Regions from separate parts of the Stenotrophomonas sp. 05N37 genome, predicted to be linked through region 1. Evidence: predicted binding sites of a transcription regulator. Region 1 holds the regulator's gene; each other region holds the start of a gene.
What was found. The regulator HrcA, encoded in region 1, represses chaperone genes, less so after heat shock. The targets are predictions, from matches to a motif close to TTNGCACTCNNNNNNNNNGAGTGCNAA.

Region 1 (7,896 bases):
AGATCGCGGGTTGCCAGTGCCAGCGGGTCGCTCACGCGTTCCTCGCCGGGGCCGATCACCACGTCGGCGCGCCCATCGAAGGCGAGTGCCAGCGGCGTCCGGCCCGGGCCGGCGGCGGCACTGGCAGCATCGATCCGCAGGGGCTGTTGACCATACGTATTGCTCAGGCGGACCCGCAATTGGCGGCCACCCAAGCTGAGGCGCACGGTCTGGCGGAACGTCTGCGCGGCCAACTGATCGGGAATCAGCGTAGGGAACAGGAACCGTGCGTTCCAGACCGGTTGCGGGCTGGCCTGCCAGCTGGCGACCCATGCTGGCGACGGCACGGCGGCCGCCGCCGCGGCGGTCGAGGAGGCGAGCAGGGTGGTGGCGACAAGGCGGGTGAGTGCGTGCATCGGGTGATCCATCGGCGGGGGAACCCCATGGTGATTCGCCAGGCACCTGTGAACTAGACTGCTCACGGACAATCATCTGTGAACTGGATTCATCCCATGGCAGGCACCGACATCAACCGTTCCGGCGAACTGGAAGTCTTCGTCCGGGTCATCGACAGCGGCGGCTTCTCGGCGGCGGCGCGCTCGCTGGAGTTGAGCCCGTCGGCGGTCAGCAAGCTGGTGTCGCGGCTGGAGCAGCGGTTGGGCACGCGCCTGCTGCAGCGCTCGACGCGCCAGGTGCAGCTCACCCCGGAAGGTTGCGCGTTCTACGAGCGCGGGCTGCGGGTGCTGGCCGATCTGGACGAGGCCGAGCGCTGCGCCAGCGCCCATGCCGAACCGCGCGGGCGCCTGCGGGTCAATGCGAACGTGCCGTTCGGGCACCACTTCCTGCTGCCCTTGCTGCCCGAGTTCCTGGTCCGGCATCCACAGGTCGGGGTGGACGTGGTGCTGACCGACGAGGTGATCGACCTGCTCGAACAGCGCACCGACGTGGCGGTGCGGGCCGGGCCGTTGAAGAGTTCCCGCCTGGTCGCGCGACGATTGGGGGCGACGCGGATGATGATCGTGGCGGCGCCGGCCTACGCCGCCCGGCACGGCCTGCCGCAGAGCGCGGAGGCATTGCTGGCGCACAACCGCCTCGACATCGGCCACCCGCGCGCGCTGTCGGGCTGGCCGCTGCTCGTGGACGGTCAGCGCCGGGTGGTGCCCATCGACGGCAGTGCCCGGGCCAGCGATGGCGAAGCACTGCGGCGACTGGCGCTGGGCGGGGTGGGCATGGCGCGGCTGGCGGCGTTCCAGGTGCAGGACGACATCGCGGCCGGGCGCCTGCTGCCGGTGCTGGAACAGGCCAACCCCGGCGACCTTGAGGAGGTGCACGCGGTGTTCCAGGGGCAGGGCGGCTACCTGCCGCTGCGGGTGCGCGCCCTGCTGGATTTCCTGGTGGAACGGGTCGACCTGGGACGGCCGCTGGGGTGAGCGGCGCCTGGCCGGCCGGCACCGCCAAGCGCCGGCCAGCGACCGCTGCCCGCCGTCAGACCTGCAGCAGCTTGCGGGCCGCGGCGCGGGCTTCCTTGCTGACTTCCACGCCGCCGAGCATCCGCGCCAGCTCTTCTTCGCGGGCCTTGGTGTCCAGCTTTTCCACCGCACTCTGGGTCATGCCGTCCACCGGTGCCTTGCTGACCCGGTAATGGGCGTGGCCCTTGGAGGCGACCTGCGGCAGGTGGGTGACGCACAGCACCTGGCGCTTTTCGCCCAGGGCCCGCAGCTTGTGCCCGACGATATCGGCCACGGCACCGCCGATGCCCGAATCGACCTCGTCAAAGACCATGGTGGGCACCGCGTCCAGGTCGAGCGCCGCCACTTCGATCGCCAGCGAGATGCGCGACAGCTCGCCACCGGAGGCGACCTTGCGCAGCGCGCGGGGCGGCTGGCCGGCATTGGCGGCGACCAGGAATTCGACCCGTTCGGCACCGTTCGGGTCCGGTTTGGACACCGCCTGCGGCTCGATCTCGATCAGGAACTGGCCGCCGCCCATGCCGAGCTCGCCGATCAGGGTGGTGGTGGTGTCCGAGAGCGCCTTGGCGGCCTTGCGGCGGCTGCTGCTGAGGACGTCGGCGACCACCTGCCATTGCCCGGCGGCCCGCTCGATTTCGCCGGCCAGCGCCTGCAGGCGCACGTCGGCGCCGCGAAGCTGTTCCACCTCGGCCTGCATCGCGTCGCGGTGTTCGCCCAGGCTTTCCATCGGCACGCGGTGCTTTCGGGACAGGTCGTGCAGCCGGCCCAGGCGGCGCTCGATGTCCTCGAACTGCTCGGGATCGGCGTCCAGGTCGCCCAACACGCGGTCCAGCAGGACCAGCGCTTCATGCAGCTGGATCACGGCGCTGTCGAGCAGGGCATCCACCTCGCCCAGGCGCGGGTCGTGCTCGGCCACGCGGGACAGCTCGTGGCGGGTCTGCTGCAACAGCTGCAGCGCCGAGGTGTCGTCGTCGCCGTTGAGGCGGGCCACGGCCACGTCGCAGGCGGCGATCAGCGCGCTGGCATGCGCCTGGCGACGGTGGCTGCTGCCGAGCTGCTCGATCGACGCCGGTTCCAGGTCTTCGCGTTGCAGTTCGCCCAGCTGGTGCTCCAGGTAGCCGATGCGGTCGCTGACATCGCCCTGGCGCGACAGCGACTCGGCCTCGTCCACCAGCGCCTGCCAGCGCGCGGCGGCCTGGCGGACCTGGCCGCGCTCGGCCTCGTTGCGGGCGAAGGCATCCAGCAGCGCCAGCTGCGAGGGCCGCGCCAGCAGGGCCTGCTGTTCATGCTGGCCGTGGATTTCGACCAGCGTGGCGGCCAGTTCGGTCAGCTGGGTCAGGGTGACCGGGCGCCCGTTGATCCACGCCCGCGAGCCGCCGTCGGCGCGGATGATCCGGCGCAGCTGGCACTGGTCCTCGTCGTCGAGCTCGTTCTCGCGCAGCCAGCGCCGCGCGGCGGCATCCGGTTCCGGGGCGAATTCGGCCGACAGCTCGGCGCGCGCGGCGCCGTGGCGGACCACGCCGCTGTCGGCGCGCAGGCCGGACAGGAAGCCGAGCGCGTCGACCATCAGCGACTTGCCGGCGCCGGTCTCGCCGGAAACCACGGTCATGCCCGGCCCGAATTCGAGTTCGGTAGCGCGGACGACGGCAAAATCCTTGATCGATAGATGTCTGAGCATGGTTGTCTGTTCTCGAGCCGCGCAAAGCTAGCATGGGTGGACGGCAGCACCAATGACTTGCCTTCGCTCCCCGCAGCCATTATCTAAGGTGGCGTCTCACAGGCTGATTCCATGCACCCATCTGCGTCACATCTTGCGCCCCGCGCCCGCCACCTGCTGCGGACGCTGATCGCACGCCACATCCAGGATGGCGAGCCGGTCGGGTCGCAGACGCTGGCGCGACTGGCCGGGTTGGATGTCAGCCCCGCCACCATCCGCAACATCCTGGGTGACCTGGAGGACCTGGGCCTGCTCAGCTCGCCGCATACCTCGGCCGGGCGGGTACCCACCGCGCACGGCTATCGGGTGTTCGTGGACAGCCTGGTCAAGATGCAGCCGCCCGGCGAGGGCGAGCTCAGCCGGCTGCGCACGGAACTGGCCACCGGCAACGGCACCCAGGCGCTGTTGGGCAGTGCCTCCGAGCTGCTCTCGGCCATGAGCCATTTCGTGGGCGTGGTCAGTGCGCCGCGGCGCGAGCAGTTCGCCTTCCGGCATATCGATTTCGTGGCCCTGGATGCGCGCCGGGTACTGGCGATCCTGGTGTTTGCCGACAACGAAGTGCAGAACCGGGTGATCGAGCCGCGCCGCGCCTTCGGCCCGGGGGAACTGGAGCAGGTGGCCAACTACCTCAATGCCAACTGTGCCGGGCGCCCGCTGGCCGAGATCCGCCAGCGGCTGTTGCTGGAACTGCGCGATGCGCAGTCGGAGATGGAGCAGTTGCTGGCCCACGGCATCGAGCTGGCCGAGCAGGCGCTGGTGCCGCCGGCCGATGACATGGTGCTGGCCGGCGCGACCCGGCTGATGGGCGTGCAGGACCTGTCCGACCTGGAGCGGTTGCGCGAGCTGTTCGACGTGTTCGCCAGCAAGCGCGAGATCCTGCAGCTGCTCGAGCGCACCATCCAGGCCCCGGGCGTGCGCATCTTCATCGGCGAAGAGACCGGGGTGATGCCGCTGGAAAGCGTATCGCTGGTGACCGCGCCGTATTCGGCCGGCGGCCAGGTGCTGGGCGTGCTGGGGGTGATCGGCCCCAAGCGGATGGCCTATGACCGCATGATCCCGCTGGTGGAGGCCACCGCCCAGGTGCTGGGGGCGGCGCTGGCGGACCCGGCGGGCGGCGGATTGTCCCGGGATCGGGCATAAAACCCGCCGCCGGGCTCTTGAATCCCGACCCCGCGCCCACATAGGGGTGGGTGGAGGCGGAGAGTCACCGCCAAGGATCCGGAAATGAACCAAGATCAGCCCGATATCGCATCCCAGAATCCCGCCGGTGAGCCGGCTGCCGAGCCGTCCCTGCAGCAGCAGCTGGACAGCCTGCACAACGAGGTGGCCCTGCTGCGCGCCGAGTCGCTGCGCGAGCGCGCCGACCTGGACAACCAGCGCAAGCGCGTGGCCCGCGACGTCGAACAGGCACGCCGCTTCGCCAACGAAAAGCTGCTCGGCGAACTGCTGCCGGTGTTCGACAGCCTGGACGCCGGCCTCAACAGCGCCGGTGCCGAGCCCAGCCCGCTGCGCGAAGGCCTGGAGCTGACCTACAAGCAGCTGCTCAAGGTGGCCGCCGACAACGGGCTGACCCTGCTCGACCCGACCGGCCAGCCGTTCAACCCGGACCACCACCAGGCCATCAGCCAGGTCGACGCGCCCGGCGCGGCCCCGGGCAGCGTGGTCCAGGTGTTCCAGAAGGGTTACCTGCTCAACGATCGCCTGCTGCGCCCGGCCCTGGTCGTGGTCGCCCGCGATTGATCGCCAGCGGACGCTGAACGGGTTTTGCCAGCATCGGACACTGTGTTTGGTGGATGGCTTGAAAGTCCCGGCAGCGTCCCACACATCCCATTCATAACCCGGCAACTGCCGGATTCCCAGAACTTTCAGGAGTCTCCCTCATGGGCAAGATCATTGGTATCGACCTCGGCACCACCAACTCGTGTGTGGCGATCATGGACGGCGGCAAGGCCCGCGTCATCGAAAACGCCGAGGGCGACCGCACCACGCCGTCCATCGTCGCCTACACCAAGGACGGCGAAGTGCTGGTGGGTGCCTCGGCCAAGCGCCAGGCCGTCACCAACCCGAAGAACACCTTCTACGCCGTCAAGCGCCTGATCGGCCGCAAGTTCACCGACGCTGAAGTCCAGAAGGACATCGCGCACGTGCCCTACGGCATCCTGGCCCACGACAACGGCGACGCCTGGGTGCAGACCAGCGATGCCAAGAAGATGGCGCCGCAGGAAATCTCCGCGCGCGTGCTGGAGAAGATGAAGAAGACCGCCGAAGCCTTCCTGGGCGAGACGGTCACCGAGGCGGTGATCACCGTGCCGGCCTACTTCAACGACAGCCAGCGCCAGGCCACCAAGGACGCCGGCCGCATCGCCGGCCTGGACGTCAAGCGCATCATCAACGAGCCGACCGCGGCCGCGCTGGCCTATGGCCTGGACAAGGGCGACAACAAGGATCGCAAGATCGTGGTGTACGACCTGGGCGGCGGCACCTTCGACGTGTCGGTGATCGAGATCGCCAACGTCGACGGTGAGAAGCAGTTCGAAGTGCTGGCCACCAACGGCGACACCTTCCTGGGCGGCGAAGACTTCGACAACCGCGTCATCGAGTACCTCGTCGACGAGTTCAACAAGGACCAGGGCATCGACCTGCGCAAGGATCCGTTGGCCCTGCAGCGCCTGAAGGACGCCGCCGAGCGCGCCAAGATCGAGCTGTCCAGCGCCCAGCAGACCGAAGTGAACCTGCCGTACGTCACCGCCGACGCCTCGGGCCCGAAGCACCTCAACATCAAGCTGACCCGCGCCAAGCTGGAAGCGCTGGTGGAAGAGCTGATCAAGAAGTCGATCGAGCCGTGCCGCGTGGCGTTGAACGACGCCGGCCTGCGCTCGAGCGACATCAGCGAAGTGATCCTGGTCGGTGGCCAGACCCGCATGCCGAAGGTGCAGCAGGCGGTCACCGAGTTCTTCGGCAAGGAACCGCGCAAGGACGTCAACCCGGACGAAGCCGTGGCACTGGGTGCGGCGATCCAGGGTGGCGTGCTGGGCGGCGACGTCAAGGACGTGCTGCTGCTGGACGTGACCCCGCTGTCGCTGGGCATCGAGACCATGGGCGGCGTGTTCACCAAGATCATCGAGAAGAACACCACCATCCCGACCAAGGCCTCGCAGGTGTTCTCCACCGCCGAGGACAACCAGTCGGCCGTGACCGTGCACGTGCTGCAGGGTGAGCGCGAGCAGGCCCGCTTCAACAAGTCGCTGGCCAAGTTCGACCTCTCCGGCATCGAGCCGGCCCCGCGCGGCATGCCGCAGGTGGAAGTGTCCTTCGACATCGACGCCAACGGCATCCTGCACGTGTCGGCCAAGGACAAGAAGACCAACAAGGAACAGAAGGTCGAGATCAAGGCCGGTTCGGGCCTGTCCGAGGACGAGATCGCGCGCATGGTGGCCGATGCGGAAGCCAACCGCGAAGAAGACAAGAAGTTCCACGAGCTGGTCCAGGCCCGCAACCAGGCTGACGCGCTGATCCACGGTACCCGTACCGCGATCACCGAGCACGGCAGCAAGGTCGGCGGCGACGTGATCGGCAAGGTGGAGTCGGCCCTGGCCGACCTGGAAACCGCCATGAAGGGCGACGACAAGGCGCAGATCGAAGCCAAGTCGAAGGTGCTGGAAGAAGCCGGCCAGGCGCTGTTCGCTGCCTCGGCGGCGGCCGAGCAGGGCGGTGCCGCCCCGGGCCCGGATGCCGGTGCCAACAACGGCGCGCACGACGATGTGGTCGACGCCGAGTTCACCGAAGTCAAGGACGACAAGAAGTCCTGATCCGGACCCGACCCGGGACGTTGCGCAGGCAGCGTCCCGTCGTCGTTTCCCCTGGGTCCTGGCAACTGCATCGCAGCTTGTCGGGGCGCCCCGGCGCAAGAGCGGACCTGGTTCCGCTCTTCCGCTTTGACGAATCCCGACTTCCGGAACCCGATTCAACACCATGAGCAAGCGCGATTACTACGAAGTGCTGGGCGTCTCCCGCACGGCGACCGAAGAAGAGCTGAAGAAGTCCTATCGCCGTTGTGCGATGAAGTACCACCCCGACCGCAACCCGGGTGACAGCGCGGCCGAAGCCTCCTTCAAGGAGTGCAAGGAAGCCTACGAAACCCTGTCGGACACCAACAAGCGGCGCATGTACGACGCGCACGGCCATGCCGCGTTCGAGCACGGCATGGGCGGCGGTGGCGGCGGTGGTGGCCCGGACATGGGGGACATCTTCGGTGACATCTTCGGCAACATCTTCGGCGGTGCCGGGGGTGGCCAGCGCCAGGCGCGTCGCGGTGCCGACGTCGGCTACGTGATGGAACTGGACCTGGAAGAAGCGGTGATGGGCGTGGAACGCCGCATCGAGATCCCGACCCTGGCCGAGTGCGACGACTGCGATGGCAGTGGTTCCGAAGACGGCAAGGTGGATACCTGCAGCGTGTGCCATGGCCACGGCCAGGTCCGCATCCAACGCGGCATCTTCGCCATGCAGCAGGCCTGCCACAACTGCAACGGGCGCGGCAAGATCATCCAGAACCCGTGCAAGACCTGCCACGGCAATGGCCGTGTGGAGGAAGACAAGGTGTTGTCGGTGAAGGTGCCTGCGGGCGTCGATACCGGCGACCGCATCCGCCTGTCCGGCGAAGGCGAGGCCGGTCCGGCCGGGACGCCGCCGGGCGATCTGTACGTGGAAGTGCGGGTGCGCGAGCACGCG
Region 2 (7,896 bases), on a different contig from region 1:
CGCGCCGCGGTCGCCGCGTCGGGGCAGGTGGTGAACAGAATGAATACGGGATCGGCGATCGACATGACCGCCGAGTATAGGACCGTGGGATGCCAATGGTCCGACCGGCGCCGTTGCGGCGCCGGTCGGTGGGGCTCAGTTGAGCAGCTGGCAGGTGCTCGGCTTGGCCGAGGTGAACAGGCCCGGGGTCGCCCACTCGGGGTGGTCGATGAACGGGTTGCGGTTGCCCTGGAAGCTGTAGATCACTTCATTGCGGGCACGTTCGGCGGCATCCGGCGGATCGGCCAGGTGCCACTCGATCAGCGTCGAGAGCAGGCCCATGTAGGCCGGCGAGGCCGACGTCTTGACGATCTTGCTGCGGTCGTCGGTCAGTTCCAGGTCCGGCTCGGACTGGCCGGTCTTGGCGTCTTTGCCCCCTTCATAGCGGATCGCCATGTACATCACCGCGCGCGCCATGTCGCCCTTGCGGTGGCCCCACACTTCAAACGTGCCGGTGTTGCCGTCCGGCGTGCGCACCCAGTTGGAGTTGCCCGGGTAGCCGCCGCTGCCACCGCCGAACCCGTTGTTGGCCTCGGTGGCGCGTTCGCCGCAGTTGCTGTCGCATTTGCCGAAGGGCTTGTTGCCGCGGTCGGCGTTCCACTGCGCGTCGGTCAGGTACAGCATGTGGGTGTCGGTGTAGGGCGCATACGGCAGGCCCTTGTCACCGGTGGTGCTGGCAAAGCCCAGCGAGTTGGGCCAGGTGTGCTCGCGGTTGTAGGTCAGGCCGCTGCCGGTGCCCGCGCGGCCGCTCACCTTGGTGTAGCTGCGGTTGCGGTAGGCGTCCAGGATCTTGCCGCTGTTGTTGGGATCCTCGTCGGCGATCTCCAGGATGGTCCAGGTGCTGGTGCCCGAGCCGCTGTACGGGTAGGCGGTGTGGCCCTTGATGGTCTCGTGCAGCGAGCAGCGCAGCTGGCTCGGGTTGCTGGTGTTGACCCGCGAGTAGTACTCGCCCGGCGTGCCGGGGTTGCCGGGATCGGGGTTGCCCGGGTCCGGGTTGCCGGTGCCGCTGGCCACGGTGAAGGCGATGCGGGTGTCGGCGGCCGGATGCGCGCCCTGTGCATCGGTGATGCGGCTGGCGCGGATATCGAAGCGGCACGCCTCGCCAGCCACCAGGGCGGTGTTGGTGGACAGGGTGAAGCGGCTGCCACTGCTGGCGTGGGTCAGCGGCACCGTGCCGGACTGGCCGCAGCTGAGCACGAAGGCGCCGCTGGCCAGGCTGACCGTTTCGCTGAAGGTTACGCCCAGGTCGGCGGCGGCCGGGAAGGTGCTGGCCCCCTGTTCCGGAGTGGTGGTGCTCACCGAGGGCGGGGTGTTCGGGCCCGTGCCACCGCCGCCGCTGAAGGTCTGCCCGGCGTTGCAGGCACCGAAGGTCTGCGCGCCCGAGGCTGCCCAGGTGAAGTGGGCGTACTGGCTGCCATTGCCGGTGAGCTGCAGGGAGGTGCCCGGGGCGGTGCTGTTGCTCTCGCTGACCGGGATGTTCTGGCTGGTCAGGCCCGCGGCCGGACCACCGGCGGCGGTGATGGTGCCTTCGTAGCTGATGAACTGGACCACCTTGCCGCTGCCATCCACCAGCGCGATGCCGTCATTGGCGCCGTTCTGGATGCCGTTGCTCGGGTAGCTGACCGTGGCGATGCTGGCCTTGCCGCAGCTGGCCGCGCTGCCGGCCGGCACCGGGTTGTTGGCGTACACGGTGGCCGCCGACGGGGTGCTGCCGTTGTAGAGGTACAGCCGGTAGCTGGACAGGTCCTCGCCACCGGTGGCCACCACCTCGATGGCCTCGCCGACGTCGCCGGCGGCGGTGCTGTCGTCGTAGTGCAGTTCATTGATGAATACATCCGCCTGGGCGGTGCCGGCCAACGCCAGCAGGCACCCCAGGGACAGCGGTGTGAGCAACCTCATCTACGTCTCCTTGTGATTGGGTATCGCCGGCCGAATCTAATCAATCCAGATGACACATCTATCGATGTGTCGTAATCGGCCTCCCACAGTGGGACGTGCGTCAAGAAAATGGCGGTTGGTGGGGTAGGTAGGTGGGGCGCTGGGACTCCATCCCCTTCCGGCGACGCCTCCCCCCTTATTTCGCCTCAAGCGGGAGTCGGTGGATCGGGCGCTGGGCCCCCATACCCTTTCCGGCAAATGTCCCCCGGCGTCGGCCTGCGGCCGCCCCCTCCTCCTTTATTTCGCCTCCAAGGGCATGGGGCCCCAGCGCCCGACCCACCGACCAACGCCAAAACAGCTTGGCTTCTACCTGCTTGCCGCACCCGAGCCCCGTAGCGGCCGGTAGGCTCCTGGGCAAAATAAAGGAGGAGGCCGCCAGGCCGGGGGACATTTGCGCCAGGGGCCTACCGGTCGCTACGGGGCCCCCCACGCTAGCGGCAGTCCCGAACGGGGACAGGGAGCTTTGCCTTTGCCCTTGCCGTTGTCCTTGAACCACACGCAGCCCGGAAAAATTTCGACCCTGCCCCTTGAAAGGCGCGCACCCAGCACCATCTCTGCTCCGTACCCGCACTGCCGGGTTTTTTCGTGAGCGTGGCTGGCAGTCGCCTTGTGCGAGTGCTAACATCGCCAGACTTTCCTAGACCAATCAACAACTTAAAAGGGTCTCACATGAGCATCAAGCCGCTTCATGACCGCGTTGTAGTCAAGCCGATCGAAGCCGACGAAATCTCGTCCGGCGGCATCGTGATTCCGGATTCCGCCAAGGAAAAGTCGACCAAGGGTGAAGTCGTGGCCGTCGGCCCGGGCAAGCCCCTGGACAACGGCAGCGTCCGCGCGCCGTCGCTGAAGGTCGGTGACAAGGTCATCTACGGCCAGTACGCCGGCAGCAGCTACAAGTCTGAAGGCGTCGAGTACAAGGTCCTGCGCGAAGACGACATCCTCGCCATCGTCGGCTGAGTGATGCCGCCGGCCCGTGCCGGCGCGTCCGCAATTTCCCCCATTCAAGCAGCCGGGCTTGGCCCGGCTCTCCATAAAAGGTAATCGCAATGGCTGCCAAAGATATTCGTTTCGGTGAAGATGCCCGCTCGCGCATGGTGCGCGGCGTCAACGTGCTCGCCAATGCCGTGAAGGCCACCCTGGGCCCGAAGGGCCGCAACGTCGTGCTCGAGAAGAGCTTCGGCGCCCCGACCATCACCAAGGATGGCGTGTCCGTCGCCAAGGAAATCGAACTGGCTGACAAGTTCGAGAACATGGGCGCCCAGATGGTGAAGGAAGTCGCTTCCCGCACCAACGACGACGCCGGCGACGGCACCACCACCGCCACCGTGCTGGCCCAGGCCCTGATCCGCGAAGGCGCCAAGGCCGTCGCTGCCGGCATGAACCCGATGGACCTCAAGCGCGGTATCGACAAGGCCGTCATCGCCGCCGTCGCCGAGCTGAAGAACATCTCCAAGCCGACCGCCGACGACAAGGCCATTGCCCAGGTCGGTACGATCTCGGCCAACTCCGACGAGTCGATCGGCAACATCATCGCCGAAGCGATGCGCCGCGTGACCAAGGAAGGCGTCATCACCGTTGAAGAAGGCTCGGGCCTGGACAACGAGCTGGACGTCGTCGAAGGCATGCAGTTCGACCGTGGCTACCTGTCCCCGTACTTCATCAACAACCAGCAGTCGCAGACCGCCGACCTGGACGATCCCTACGTGCTGCTGCACGACAAGAAGATCTCCAACGTGCGTGACCTGCTGCCGGTGCTGGAAGGCGTCGCCAAGGCCGGCAAGCCGCTGCTGATCATCGCCGAAGACATCGAAGGCGAAGCGCTGGCCACCCTGGTCGTCAACACCATCCGTGGCATCGTCAAGGTCGTGGCCGTCAAGGCACCGGGCTTCGGCGACCGTCGCAAGGCGATGCTGGAAGACATGGCCGTGCTGACCGGCGGCACCGTGATCTCCGAGGAAATCGGTCTGTCGCTGGAAAAGGCGACGATCAAGGACCTGGGCCGCGCCAAGAAGGTGCAGGTCTCCAAGGAAAACACCACCATCATCGACGGTGCCGGCGAGAAGGCCAACATCGATGCGCGCGTGACCCAGATCAAGACCCAGATCGAAGACACCTCGTCCGATTACGACCGTGAAAAGCTGCAGGAACGCGTGGCCAAGCTGGCCGGCGGCGTTGCCGTGATCAAGGTCGGCGCCTCGACCGAAATCGAAATGAAGGAAAAGAAGGATCGCGTCGACGACGCCCTGCACGCGACCCGTGCAGCCGTTGAAGAAGGCGTGGTCCCGGGCGGCGGCGTGGCCCTGGTCCGTGCGGTCACCGCGCTGGCCGGCCTGAAGGGTGCCAACGAAGACCAGAACCACGGCATCCAGATCGCCCTGCGCGCGATGGAAGCCCCGCTGCGCGAAATCGTCGCCAACGCCGGCGAAGAGCCGTCGGTCATCGTCAACAAGGTCAAGGAAGGCACCGGTAGCTACGGCTACAACGCGGCCACCGGCGAATTCGGCGACATGCTGGAATTCGGCATCCTGGACCCGACCAAGGTGACCCGTTCGGCGCTGCAGAACGCGGCCTCGATCGCCGGCCTGATGATCACCACCGAAGCCATGGTTGCCGAAGCCCCGAAGAAGGATGACGGCGCTGGCGCAGCGGGCGGCGGCATGGGTGGCATGGGCGGCATGGGCGGCATGGACTTCTGATGGAGATGCCGGCCATCGGTCGGCACACATCGGAGCGGTAGGTACCGACCGTGGTCGGTACCTGCCATCCGCCAACGCACGACGAAAAACCCCGCCGGAAGGCGGGGTTTTTTTGTTGTCGGCGTCACTCCACGAACGCCTTGCCCCCGTACTCCCACGTCCACGGCACGCCGGTCTCGCCCAGAACGAACCGCACCAGCGCAGGAAACGCCGCTTCGGCGCGCACGTCGTTGCCCAGCACCACCACGCAGCGTTGGCGCCACGCCACGCACACCAGCGTGTTGCCGACCGCATCGTCGTGGCCGCCCTTGTAGAACCCGCGCCCCTGCGGCCCCTGGAACACCACCACGCCCAGCCCGGCGGCGAGGTCGCGGCGCCGTTTCGCGGGCGCCAGCGCGTCCTGCAGGGTCGGGAACTGGCTGGCCGTGGTGATCGGCCACTGCGCGCGGACCAGCGCTGCCCGCGCCTTGGCCGACAGTCCCTCGCCGCGCACGTAGCCGGCGGCAAACCGGGCCATGTCGGCGATGGTGGTATCCATCGAGCCCGCCGCACGCACCCGGCTGCGTTCGTCGTGTGGTTCGGTGCGGCCGTCCTGGGTCCAGCCGTCGGCCAGGTTGCCGGCGAAGTCGGCGCGCCAGGTCATGCTGGTGCGGGTCATGCCGAAGCGGTCGAACACCCGCCGCTGCATCTCCGCGCCCACCTCCAGGCCCAAGCCGCGCTCCAGGACGAACTGCAGCAGGATCAGGCCTTCGCCGGAGTAGGCGTAGCGCGTGCCTGGATCGAAGTGCAGGCGCAGCTTTCCATCCGGCTCCAGGAACGCGAAATTGGCGAATCCGCTGCGATGGCTGAGCAGCATCCGCGCGGTCAGGCGTTGCCAGCGCGGGTCGTCCTTCAGGTCCGGCCAGGGCGCGTACTGCTTCTCTGCCGGGTAATCCGGCAAGGGGCGCTCCAGGTACGCGCCGATCGGCCGGTCCAGGTCCAGCACCCCCTCGTCCACCAACTGCATCACCATGTAGGCGAAGGCCATCTTGGTCAGCGACGCGCCGTACATCACCGTGTCGGTCGTCAGCGGGTCGCCGGCCGCGTTGCGTTTTCCGGCCGCATGCAGCTGCACCACCTTGCCCTGATCGACCACCGCCACGGCCCACCCCTGCGCCCCGGTGGCGCGCATCAAGCGCGCCATTTCCGCCTCCACTGCAGCGGCGTCGGCCATCGGTGGTGGGGCGGGCGGGGCCGCAGCGAGGGCGGTCACGGGGGCCACCACGGCGAGCAACACGGCGAACAGGCGCATGCACGGCACTCCAGCGGGAGGTGTGGCGCATGCTACCGCGGCGGCCCCGCCGGCACAGTGCCGGCGGTCATCGTGACCACCGGCCGGGCCCGGTCACCCGCGCCGCAGGCAGATCCAGGCCGCGCCGCTGCCCATCTGCACCCGCGTATCGGCCATCGCATCGGCCCCCAGGATCAATGCCGGTCGCTCCTTCAATCCCAGCGAGGCGAACACCGGCAGTTCACTGATCCGCACCTCCAGCGGGGCGTGCTGCCAACGGCCCATGCGCAGGCCCGGCAGGGTGGCCAGCCAGGTCTCCATCACGCGGTCGCCCAGCCCACGCGTGCCCTTTTCGCGCACCCGCACGCGCGCATCGCTGCCATCGGTGCGCAGGCCCAGCGCACTGGCCGCGGCGCTGTTGAGCACGGTCTGTGCCGCGCCGGTGTCCACCACCGCGATCGCCTCCACTGCCGTCGAGCCCAGTTGCACCGGGATGAAGCCGAACCGTTGCATGCTCGCGTCGCGGACCGGCACGGCATTGGCTACGCACCCGGCGTCCGCCGGCATCGGGCCCGGCGGCTGCAGCAGCACGCGCTGGCCGGCGATATCGAAGGTGGTATCGAAGCGGTTGGTGACGTCGTTGCCGAGGATGCCGTCGATGCGGCGCCCATCCTTGCCCAGCCGGCTCAGGTCGGTCTGCATGGTCGCGGCCTCGAATGACAGCGTGCCTACCTGCCAGCGGGTGCTGCGGGTGCGGCGCAGCACCGCGCTGCTGTCGGTGGCGCCTTCCACCTCGACGCCCGCCGCATCCGGGTCATCCAGCCCCAGTCGTCGCGCCGTGGCCTGGTCCATCACCGTGGCCCCGGCCGCACTGTCGATCACGAAGTGCAGCGGCTCCACGCTGTCACCCAGCCGCACCGCGACGGTCGGGTGGCCACCCTGCATCCACATCGGGATTTCATGGGTGGCCGTGGCGGCCTGCGCGGGCAGGGTGGCCAGGCAGGCAAGGGCGAGCAGGGGCGTAATGCGCATGGGGCGGTCTCCGTTGGGAAAAGGACATGACACCCGCTGGCTGTATCGCCGCGATGTCGTGCTGGCACGCGTGCCGATACAGTCCCGATACAAACCCGCGCCATAATCGGCGAATGCCTGCAGCAATCGACATCGTGGTGGTGGACGACGACGCCAGTATCCGCGACGCCATCGCCGACTGCCTGCGCCAGCACGGCTACCAGGTGCGGGTGGCGGCCGATGCGGCCATGCTCGATGCATTGCTGGCCCAGCAACGCAGCGCCCTCATCGTGCTGGACTGGATGATGCCGGGCGAGGACGGCCTGTCGGTCTGCCGACGCCTGCAGCCCAGCGGCATCCCGATCCTGATGCTCAGCGCGATGGGCAGCACCCCCGACCGCGTGATCGGGCTGGAGATGGGCGCCGACGATTACCTGGCCAAGCCGTTCGACCCGCGCGAACTGCTGGCCCGCGTGCGCGCGTTGTTGCGCCGCGCCGACAGGAAAGAGGGGGCGGCGCCGTCCACCACCCTGCACTTCGAGGGCTGGCAACTGCAGCTGGAGCAGCATCGCCTGCTCACCCCGCAGGCCGCCGACGTGCCCCTCACCCGCGGCGAGTTCGCGCTGCTGCGGGTGTTGGCCGAACGCGCCGGTCGCGTGCTCAGCCGCGAGCAGCTGCTGCGCCTGACCCGTGGCGAAGACAGCGAACCGTTCGATCGCGCCGTCGACCTGGCGGTCAGCCGCCTGCGCCGCAAGCTCGCCCAGGCAGCCACGGGCGGCGACGCGCTGGTGCAGACCCTGCGCGGGGAGGGCTATCGCTTCGCAGCCCCGGTGTCCCGCCGGTGAGCCGCCCCTGGCGCACCGCCACCTGGGTGGCCTTGCTGACCCTGTCCACGCTGCTGGTGGCGCAGGCGGTGAGCTTCGCCGTGGTGTGGGCGCTGCC
Region 3 (7,896 bases), on a different contig from region 1:
CGAGGAGTTCCTGGACGGCGAGGAAGCCAGCTTCATCTCGATGGTGGACGGCACCACCGCGCTGCCGATGGCCACCTCGCAGGACCACAAGCGCGTGGGCGACGGCGACACCGGCCCGAACACCGGCGGCATGGGCGCGTACTCGCCGGCCCCGGTGGTGACCGAAGAAGTGCATGCGCGGGTGATGCGCGAGGTGGTCAACCCGACCGTGCAGGGCATGATCGCCGACGGCATTCCGTTTACCGGCTTCCTGTATGCGGGCCTGATGATCGACGCCAGCGGCGCGCCGAAGGTGATCGAATTCAACGTGCGCTTCGGCGACCCGGAAACCCAGCCGGTGATGCTGCGTCTGCAGTCGGATCTGGTGGACCTGCTCGACGCGGCCATCGATGCGCGCCTGCACGAGGTGGACGCGCAGTGGGATCCGCGTCCGTCGCTGGGCGTGGTCATGGCCGCATCGCCCTACCCGGAAACGCCGATCACCGGCGATGTGATCCACGGGCTGGATGCGGTGCCGGCGAGCGCCAAGGTATTCCATGCGGGCACGGTGCTGGACGCGCAGGGCCAGGTGCTGAGCGCCGGCGGCCGGGTGCTGTGCGTGGCGGCGCTGGGCGACAGCGTGGGCGATGCGCAGGCCAACGCGTATGCCGGCGTGGCGGCGGTCCGCTGGGCCAACGAATTCCACCGCAGCGACATCGGCTGGCGGGCGATCGCGCGGGAATCGTAGATCCACGCCATGCGTGGATGAACGCAGCCTCCGGCCTCGATTCCCCATGTCACGCCACACCGAACAAAGAAGAAGGGTCCGGCATTGCGGGGCCCTTCCTCGTTCGCAGGCCATCGCCCGCCAACCGTAGATCCACGCCATGCGTGGATGAACGCAGCCTCCAGCCTCGATTCCCCATGTCACGCCGCACCGAAAGACGAACCGCCTGGCATTGCCGTGTCGGAGAGATGAGCGATGAGACAGCGCCACCGGGACAGAAAAGGCCCGGCAGTCCCGGGCCTTCTGTTCACACCATTGCCACCGCGTATTACGCAGTAAACAGCGCCTTCATCTTCTTCAGCGCGTTCGCTTCGACCTGGCGGATGCGTTCGGCCGACACGCCGTACTCGTCGGCCAGCTCCTGCAGGGTCACCTTGCTGTCCGCGTCCAACCAGCGACGGCGGATGATGTCGCGCGAACGCGCATCCAGCTCGGCCATGCCTTCGCGCAGCAGCTGCAGCTTGTTGTCTTCGCTGTCGGCACGCTCATAGGCCATGGACGGGTCTTCCGCGTCGGCCACCAGGTAGGCGGCCGGCGACGGCGGGGCGTTTTCATTGTCTTCGTCGCTGGGCGCGTCGAAACCAATATCACGACCGGACAGGCGCGATTCCATTTCGAGCACTTCGCGCTCGGACACGTTGAGGTCCTTGGCCACGGCGCTGACTTCGGCCGCGTTCATCCAGCCCAGGCGGGTCTTGGACTTGCGCAGATTGAAGAACAGCTTGCGCTGCGCCTTGGTGGTGGCGACCTTGACGATGCGCCAGTTCTTCAGGATGAACTCGTGCATTTCCGCACGGATCCAATGCACCGCGAAGGACACCAGGCGCACGCCCATGTCCGGGTCGAAGCGCTTCACCGCCTTCATCAGGCCGATGTTGCCTTCCTGGATGAGGTCGCCCAGCGCAAGGCCGTAGCCGTTGTAGCCACGGGCCACGTGCACCACGAAGCGCAGGTGGGAATGGACCAGTTCGCGCGCGGCGTCCAGATCCAGCTCGTCGCGGAAGCGACGGGCCAGATCCTGCTCGTCATCGACCGACAGCACCGGGATCTGGTGCACGGCACCGATGTAGGCGTCCAGCGAACCGAGCGCACTGGGGATCGGGAGATTGTTTGCCACAAGGGCAGTAGAGGTGTTCTGGCTCATAGCACTCATCTTAGCAGTCCGGGAATTGGACTGCTAAAGGGGAAAGAAGTTCCAGCGTTCTGTTGATGGGACGCTGGCACCGATCACCCGACTAACGTACCGCGAAATGATGACAGTGGCGAGGGGGTCGGGAGGGCTGCAGATAGTTGTTTAATTTCAATAGCTTGGAATTGAATGCACGGGGGCGGGCTGTGGATTTCTGCTGAACGCGGTGTCTGGCAGGGCCTATTCAGGCCGGTAAGGTTGTCCGGCATTCAGCCCCCTGCATCGTGGGGCCTGCGGGCTGTGATGCAGGGTCGTGGGCGGGCGGGGTCGGGGTTGGTCGGCGGCCTATCCAGGCGTGGCCTGGATCTACGGACGTCGCTGGGCGGGTCGGGGTTGGTCGGTGGCCCATCCAGGCGTGGCCTGGATCTACGGGTGCTGGGCCGGTCGGGGTTGGTCGGCGGCCTATCCAGGCGTGGCCTGGATCTACGGACGTCGCTGGGCGGGTCGGGGTTGGTCGGTGGCCCATCCAGGCGTGGCCTGGATCTACGGGTGCTGGGCCGGTCGGGGTTGGTCGGTGGCCTATTCAGGCGTGGCCTGGATCTACGGACGTGGCCGCGCGGTCAGGGTTGGCCGTGGCCGGCATGGCCTGCGTCGACATCAGCCCACCCGCCGAAGCCGACCGCCGAAGCCGCCATCTCCGGTAGTGGCACGCCAGACAATGACGAAAACGAATGCGTGCCAGCCAGACAACGCCAGCTTGGTCGGTGGCCCAGCCGAGCATGGCTCGGCTCTACCAACAGCCCACCCGCCGAAGCCGACCGCCGAAGCCGCCATCTCCAGTAGTGCCACGCCATGCGTGGCAGGCCAGACAATGACGAAGATAGATGCGTGGCAGGCCAGACAACGACGAAGACAGATGCGTGGCACGCCAGACAATGACGAAAACGAATGCGTGCCAGCCAGACAACGCCAGCTTGGTCGGTGGCCCAGCCGAGCATGGCTCGGCTCTACCCCCCCCCCACCGAAGCCGACCGCCGAAGCCTAGTAATACCCCGCCATATTCAAGAAGAACCCCTTCTGGTCATACCGCAGCTCGGTCATGTCATCGCTGAACTCGGTGAAGTTGTACCCCACCCCGACCTTGAAGTTCTCCCCTACCCGCCGGTCCAGCCCCACCAGCCAGCCCTTGCGCACGCCACCGTCGCGCACCTTCAGCCAGCGGTGTTCGGCCAGCCCTTCCCACTTCTCGAACAGGCGATAACGCACCTGCAACGCGGCGAAATCGGCGCGGCTGTCCAGCCAGGCCCCTTCACCGCGGCCGGTGCGGTAGTCGCCCCAGCGGGAGGCCAGCTTGCCGGCCAGTTCCCAGCGCGCGCCGAGCTGGCGGATGCCTTCCAGCGACAGCACCTGCGAGCGCTGGTCGTACAGGTTGCCGCCTTCCTGGCCCAGCGAGGCCACGTCGTAGAGATAGGTGAACTTGCCGAAGCCCGCCCAACCGGTGCTGTCGTGCGGTCGCCAGGCAAAGCCGACGTTGGTCTCCACCAGCTTGGCGTCGGCCAGCGGATTGATGCGATCGTCGGTGTCGGCGTAGTTGGCGCGCAGCGCGAAGCGCCAGTCTTCGTTGAGCTTGTACAGCAGCCGGTTGGTGGTCACCCACTGCTCGCGCTGTTCGGCCCCGCTGTCGCGGCGGTACTCCAGCTTGCTGCTCCACTGCGCCACCGCATCGGTACGGCCGCCGCTGACGCTGTAGGCGCGGCGGTCGATGCGGCCGGCGCTGGAATCCAGCTCGCCGTCCATGACCGTGAAGCCCAGGTTCCAGCCCTGCGCGGGATAGAAATCCATGCCGAAGGTGTGCACCAGCCCGGCGCTGTCCTGGCGGCGATCCTTGAGGTACTGGCTTTCGTTGTAGACGTTGACCTGGTTGCTCAGGCGCCAGCGCTGGCCCAGCGTCCAGCCACTCTGCAGGCCGGTGTCGAACAGCGGATCGGTGCCGGTGCGGTCGGTGCTGTAGCTGTAACTGCCGTACAGGCTGTGGTCCGGGGCCATGCGGTACTCGGCATCCACCTTGGCCCCGTGGCCGCGGCTACCACCACTGAGCTCGGCGCCGACGCTGCTGCGGTCGCCGAACAGATAGCGCGCGCCCAGGGTGAGCAGGTCGTTCTTCTCGTACGCGCCGCCATCATCGTCCAGCGTGACCTGGCCGGTGCCGTACAACTCCCACGAGGACCCGAAGCGCTGCCGATAGCCAACCGCCGCCAGCAGCGCGGACACGTCCTGCAGTGCCTGTTCTTCGCGCACGCGACGCAGTTCGCCGGTGAGCTGGCCGTCGTTGCCCAGCCGCCACTCGGCGGTGAGCTGGCTCTGCTCCAGCGCCAGGTCGCCCTGCTCGGTGCGGGTGTGCCGGCCATACAGGCTGAGATCGTCGGTGAGGTAGCCGAGGAACTCCGCGCCGTATTCCTGGATGGGTTGGCCGGTGTCCTGGCGGGCCACCGAGAAGCCGGCGTCCACATCGCGCCACCAGGCACCCAGGCTCCAGTCGCGGCGGGTCCAGCCCAGCTCGCGCAGGTTGGCCCGCGCTTCCACGGCGCTGGCGGTGCCGGAGCGCCGGCCTTCGTACGGGTTGCGGCGGATGAAGCTCAGGCCGCCGTTGTCCGAATAGAACACTGGAGCAGCCGTGGCGTCGGTACGGGTCTGCTCGACCTTCAGGTAGGTACCGCGCCCGGCCTGCAGGGTGAGGTCGGCGCCCTTGAGGCTGTAGTTCTCGCCGCTGCGGTTTTCGTCGATCCAGGTGCCGCCGATGGCGACGTGGTCGCCGATCCACTGCCGGCCACGCGCACCATAGGTGACGTCGTCGCTGCTGAAGCCCAGCGGCACGTACTCGTAGTCCACCAGCAGCAACTGGTCGTAGCCATCGAGCGGCATGTCGCGGGTGATGCTGCGGACGTTCTCGCGGGTGAGCTGGGCCAGCGGCCGGGTCAGGATCAGGCGACCCTGCAGGTTGTCGATCTCGTAGTCCACGCCTTCCTGCAGGGTGGCGCGGGTTTCGGTGCGGCCGGTGGTGCGGTCGCGCACTTCCAGCACCACCTGCTCCGAGCCGGGCAGCACGTCGGTGTGGCGCAGGTAGTAGAGGCTGCCGCCGGTACCGAGGAATTCGCTGTGGCCCGGCGCGGACTGCGCCTCGGAGCCGAACAGCTTCAACTGCGAGCGTGCATCACCCAGCGGCGTGGCGGCCAGCGAGCGCCAGTTCAACGCGCCGCCGTACAGCGAGCGCACGTACTGGCCATACTCGGTGCCGGTGATGCCGGTGGCGTAGTTGCCCCACAGCGCCTGGCTCTGGTCCCAGTCCACGCGCAGGTAGAGGCGGCCCTGCGTGTCCACGTCGCGATAGGTGGTGGAGTCGTCGCCGTACACCGGGTAGTACAGGTCCGGGTCGAGGCGGCGGAACACATCCTGCGCGTCGGCGTCGGAGAAGTCGCGGAACAGGTACTTCAGCTCGCGGTCCTGGGTGTCGGCCTGCGCGGTCACCAGGTACTTGCCGCGCATCTTGCCCTTCAGATAGAACGCCAACCGCCCTTCGCTGAGGAAGCCATCGGTATCGCGGTCGTCGGCCGCCAGCGGCTGCACGTTGCCGCTGGCCGTGTTCCTGGACAGGGTCACGTCGGCGATGCCCACCAGGAACAGATAGCGGCCGGTGACATCCACGTCCAGCTGGCGTTGCGCCGCGGGGGCGTCGCGCGATTCCACGCGGACGTCGTAGCGGTGCTGGCCGACCGGCTCCAGGAACTCGGCGGCGAACTTCTGCTCCAGGTCGACCGGGAAGTCCTGGCCGTTGATGCGCACGCGGCTGTTGGGCTCCAGGTTGCGGCCGTACAGGCGCACGCGCGAGCCATGGATGGGGATGTTCTGCAGGCGCAGCGTGCTCTGGCCGTAGATGCTGTTGCTGACCTGCAGGTCCTGCGCGCTGTCGCCATCCAGGGCCTGGCCCAGGGTCTTCTGCACGTTCTCGCGGGTCACCTGCAGGCCGCGGTCGAAGTCGGCCGGGGTCACCAGCTGGATGCGCTGGAGGCGGGTTTCATCGAACGCGCCACCGGCACCGTAGGCACGGGCCACGTAGATCAGGTCGTCGCCGGTGCGCAGCTTGATCTGCGCCGGCAGCTCGCCATTCCACTCGGCATCGCCCACGTAGTCCACCGGCAGGTCGATGCGCGCCAGCGGGGTGACCAGGTCGGTGTCGGTGCCGCGGTACAGGGTCACCTCCAGCTTCTGGATGAAGGAGGCGTAGTTGTTGTAGCTGTGGAAGCGCAGCGGGCGGATCACCCGGCCATTCTCGAATGGCACGGTGGCCGCAGCCTGCACGCTCAGGCTGGGCGGGACCATGGTCGGGTCTTCGGTCGCCCAGACCACACCGCCGTTGGGCAGCTCGGCCATGAACTGGCCGCCGGGCGCGGCCACGTCCGGCGTGGTGGACGGGCCTGCCGGCACCGTGCCGGCCGCGCGCGGATCGGCGTGGGCCGGCAGTGGCAGCGGCGCCGGGTCGGCATCGTCGCCGATGCGCAGCAACAGCCCGTCATCATTGCGGCAGCTGTCGCCCTCGCAGCGGATCGGCGCCGCAGCGGTGGCCGGCGTGGGCTGCTGCGCGAAGGCCGGCGCGGCGAGCAGCAGCAGCGCAGCGAGGCGGGCGACGCGGCGCACGAGGGGCGCGGTGGTGGGGGTCGGGCTCAGGGTGTTCTCCATCATGTCAGCGCCCCTCCCTGCCGGTGCGGTCCGTGCCAGGCAGCGGCGCGGGTGGATCGTCGAGTTGCAGGTGGTGCAAGGTGCTGCCGTCGGCGGCCACGATCTCGATGCGGCTGGCAGCGGCCACCGCCGCCGGCACCCGGCTGCGCAGCGCGGCCTGCAGGACCTGCGCGCGCTGCCGCGCCAGTGCCTCCTGGCCGGCGCTGGCGGTGAGCAGCAGGCGGCCACCACCGCGCGCGACCAGCGCCTGGGCAGCCTTGTCCAGGACCGGGCCGCGATCGGACTCCAGTCGGGCGCTGCCCGGCGCGAACAGCGCCTCGCCCAGTTCGATCCGGGCCGCTCGCATGGGCAGGGCCGGGCCCGGGGCGGCGGGACCCAGTGAGCCCTCGGGCAGGCGCACGCCGAAGTCGAAGCGCGCCGGCAAGCCGGGCGTGATACGCCGTACCAGCGGGTTGGGCGTGGTGAAGCGGGTGCCGGCAGGCAGCGTGGCCGGGTCCACCTTGAGGATGAAATTGCGCCCGCGTGCCTGCCCGCCGGGGATGCCCACCAGGTGATAGCGGCCGAACGCGTCTGTCTCCATCAGCAGGCCTTCCACCGCGGCCACGCGCACGCCCGGGATGCCGCGTTCGCCGTCATCCTGGATGCCATTGCCGTTGCGGTCATCGAACACGCTGCCGATGATCAGGCTCTCGTCGAGCAGCGGATCGGTGGTCACGTCCACCTCGGCCGAGGCGACGTTGCCGATGGTGCGGTTCTCGCCATCGATGGCGGTGATGCGGTTGGTGTGCACGCCGGTGCCCGTGCCCGCGCCGACGCGCAGGTAGTACACCACCGTGGCGCGCTCGCCGACCGGCACGTCGATGCCGTCGATGCGCAGCGGCTGCACGCCGCTGGTGCGTGCATCGTTGTCCGCATCCTGCACCGCGAAGCCACCGCGCACGAAGGTGAAGCCCGGCGGCAGCGTATCCAGCAGCGTGGCGCCGTTGGCATCGACCTCACCCACGTTGTCGATGGTGACGGTGTAACGCACCAGGTCGCCGATCTGCGCACTGCGCTTGGCCGCCACCTTGGTCAGGCGCAGCACGGCCTGCTGGCCGGCCACGGTGACCGCGACATTGGCCTCGGCGCACATCGGGGTCGGGATGGACACATCGCAGACCCGGTAGCGGAAGCTGTCGGTGCCGGCGAAGTTGGCCGCCGGCGTGTAGGTGCACAGGCCGTTGCTGCATTGCACGCTGCCGTGCGCGGGTGCCACCGCGACCTGCAG

Region 2: a site for HrcA is predicted at 2,573-2,599, ahead of AC1DGC_RS17400 (co-chaperone GroES). Genes of this name have one in related genera too.
Region 3: a site for HrcA is predicted at 1,921-1,947, ahead of rpoH (RNA polymerase sigma factor RpoH). Genes of this name have one in related genera too.

What each region holds. Positions count from the first base shown of each region.
Region 1 is NZ_JBFTNG010000002.1:826,488-834,383, forward strand. Features, by position in the region: gene AC1DGC_RS10450 (SGNH/GDSL hydrolase family protein) at 1-395, opposite strand, end outside; gene AC1DGC_RS10455 (LysR family transcriptional regulator) at 492-1,409, shown strand; gene recN (DNA repair protein RecN) at 1,465-3,126, opposite strand; gene hrcA (heat-inducible transcriptional repressor HrcA) at 3,238-4,305, shown strand; gene grpE (nucleotide exchange factor GrpE) at 4,390-4,905, shown strand; gene dnaK (molecular chaperone DnaK) at 5,046-6,974, shown strand; gene dnaJ (molecular chaperone DnaJ) at 7,138-7,896, shown strand, end outside.
Region 2 is NZ_JBFTNG010000007.1:187,584-195,479, forward strand. Features, by position in the region: gene cutA (divalent-cation tolerance protein CutA) at 1-65, opposite strand, end outside; gene AC1DGC_RS17395 (endonuclease) at 136-1,938, opposite strand; gene AC1DGC_RS17400 (co-chaperone GroES) at 2,647-2,934, shown strand; gene groL (chaperonin GroEL) at 3,024-4,673, shown strand; gene AC1DGC_RS17410 (serine hydrolase domain-containing protein) at 4,798-5,964, opposite strand; gene AC1DGC_RS17415 (aspartyl protease family protein) at 6,058-6,975, opposite strand; gene AC1DGC_RS17420 (response regulator) at 7,089-7,799, shown strand; gene AC1DGC_RS17425 (HAMP domain-containing sensor histidine kinase) at 7,832-7,896, shown strand, end outside.
Region 3 is NZ_JBFTNG010000007.1:92,568-100,463, reverse strand. Features, by position in the region: gene purD (phosphoribosylamine--glycine ligase) at 1-727, shown strand, start outside; gene rpoH (RNA polymerase sigma factor RpoH) at 1,035-1,910, opposite strand; gene AC1DGC_RS16985 (hypothetical protein) at 2,937-6,632, opposite strand; gene AC1DGC_RS16980 (Ig-like domain-containing protein) at 6,634-7,896, opposite strand, start outside.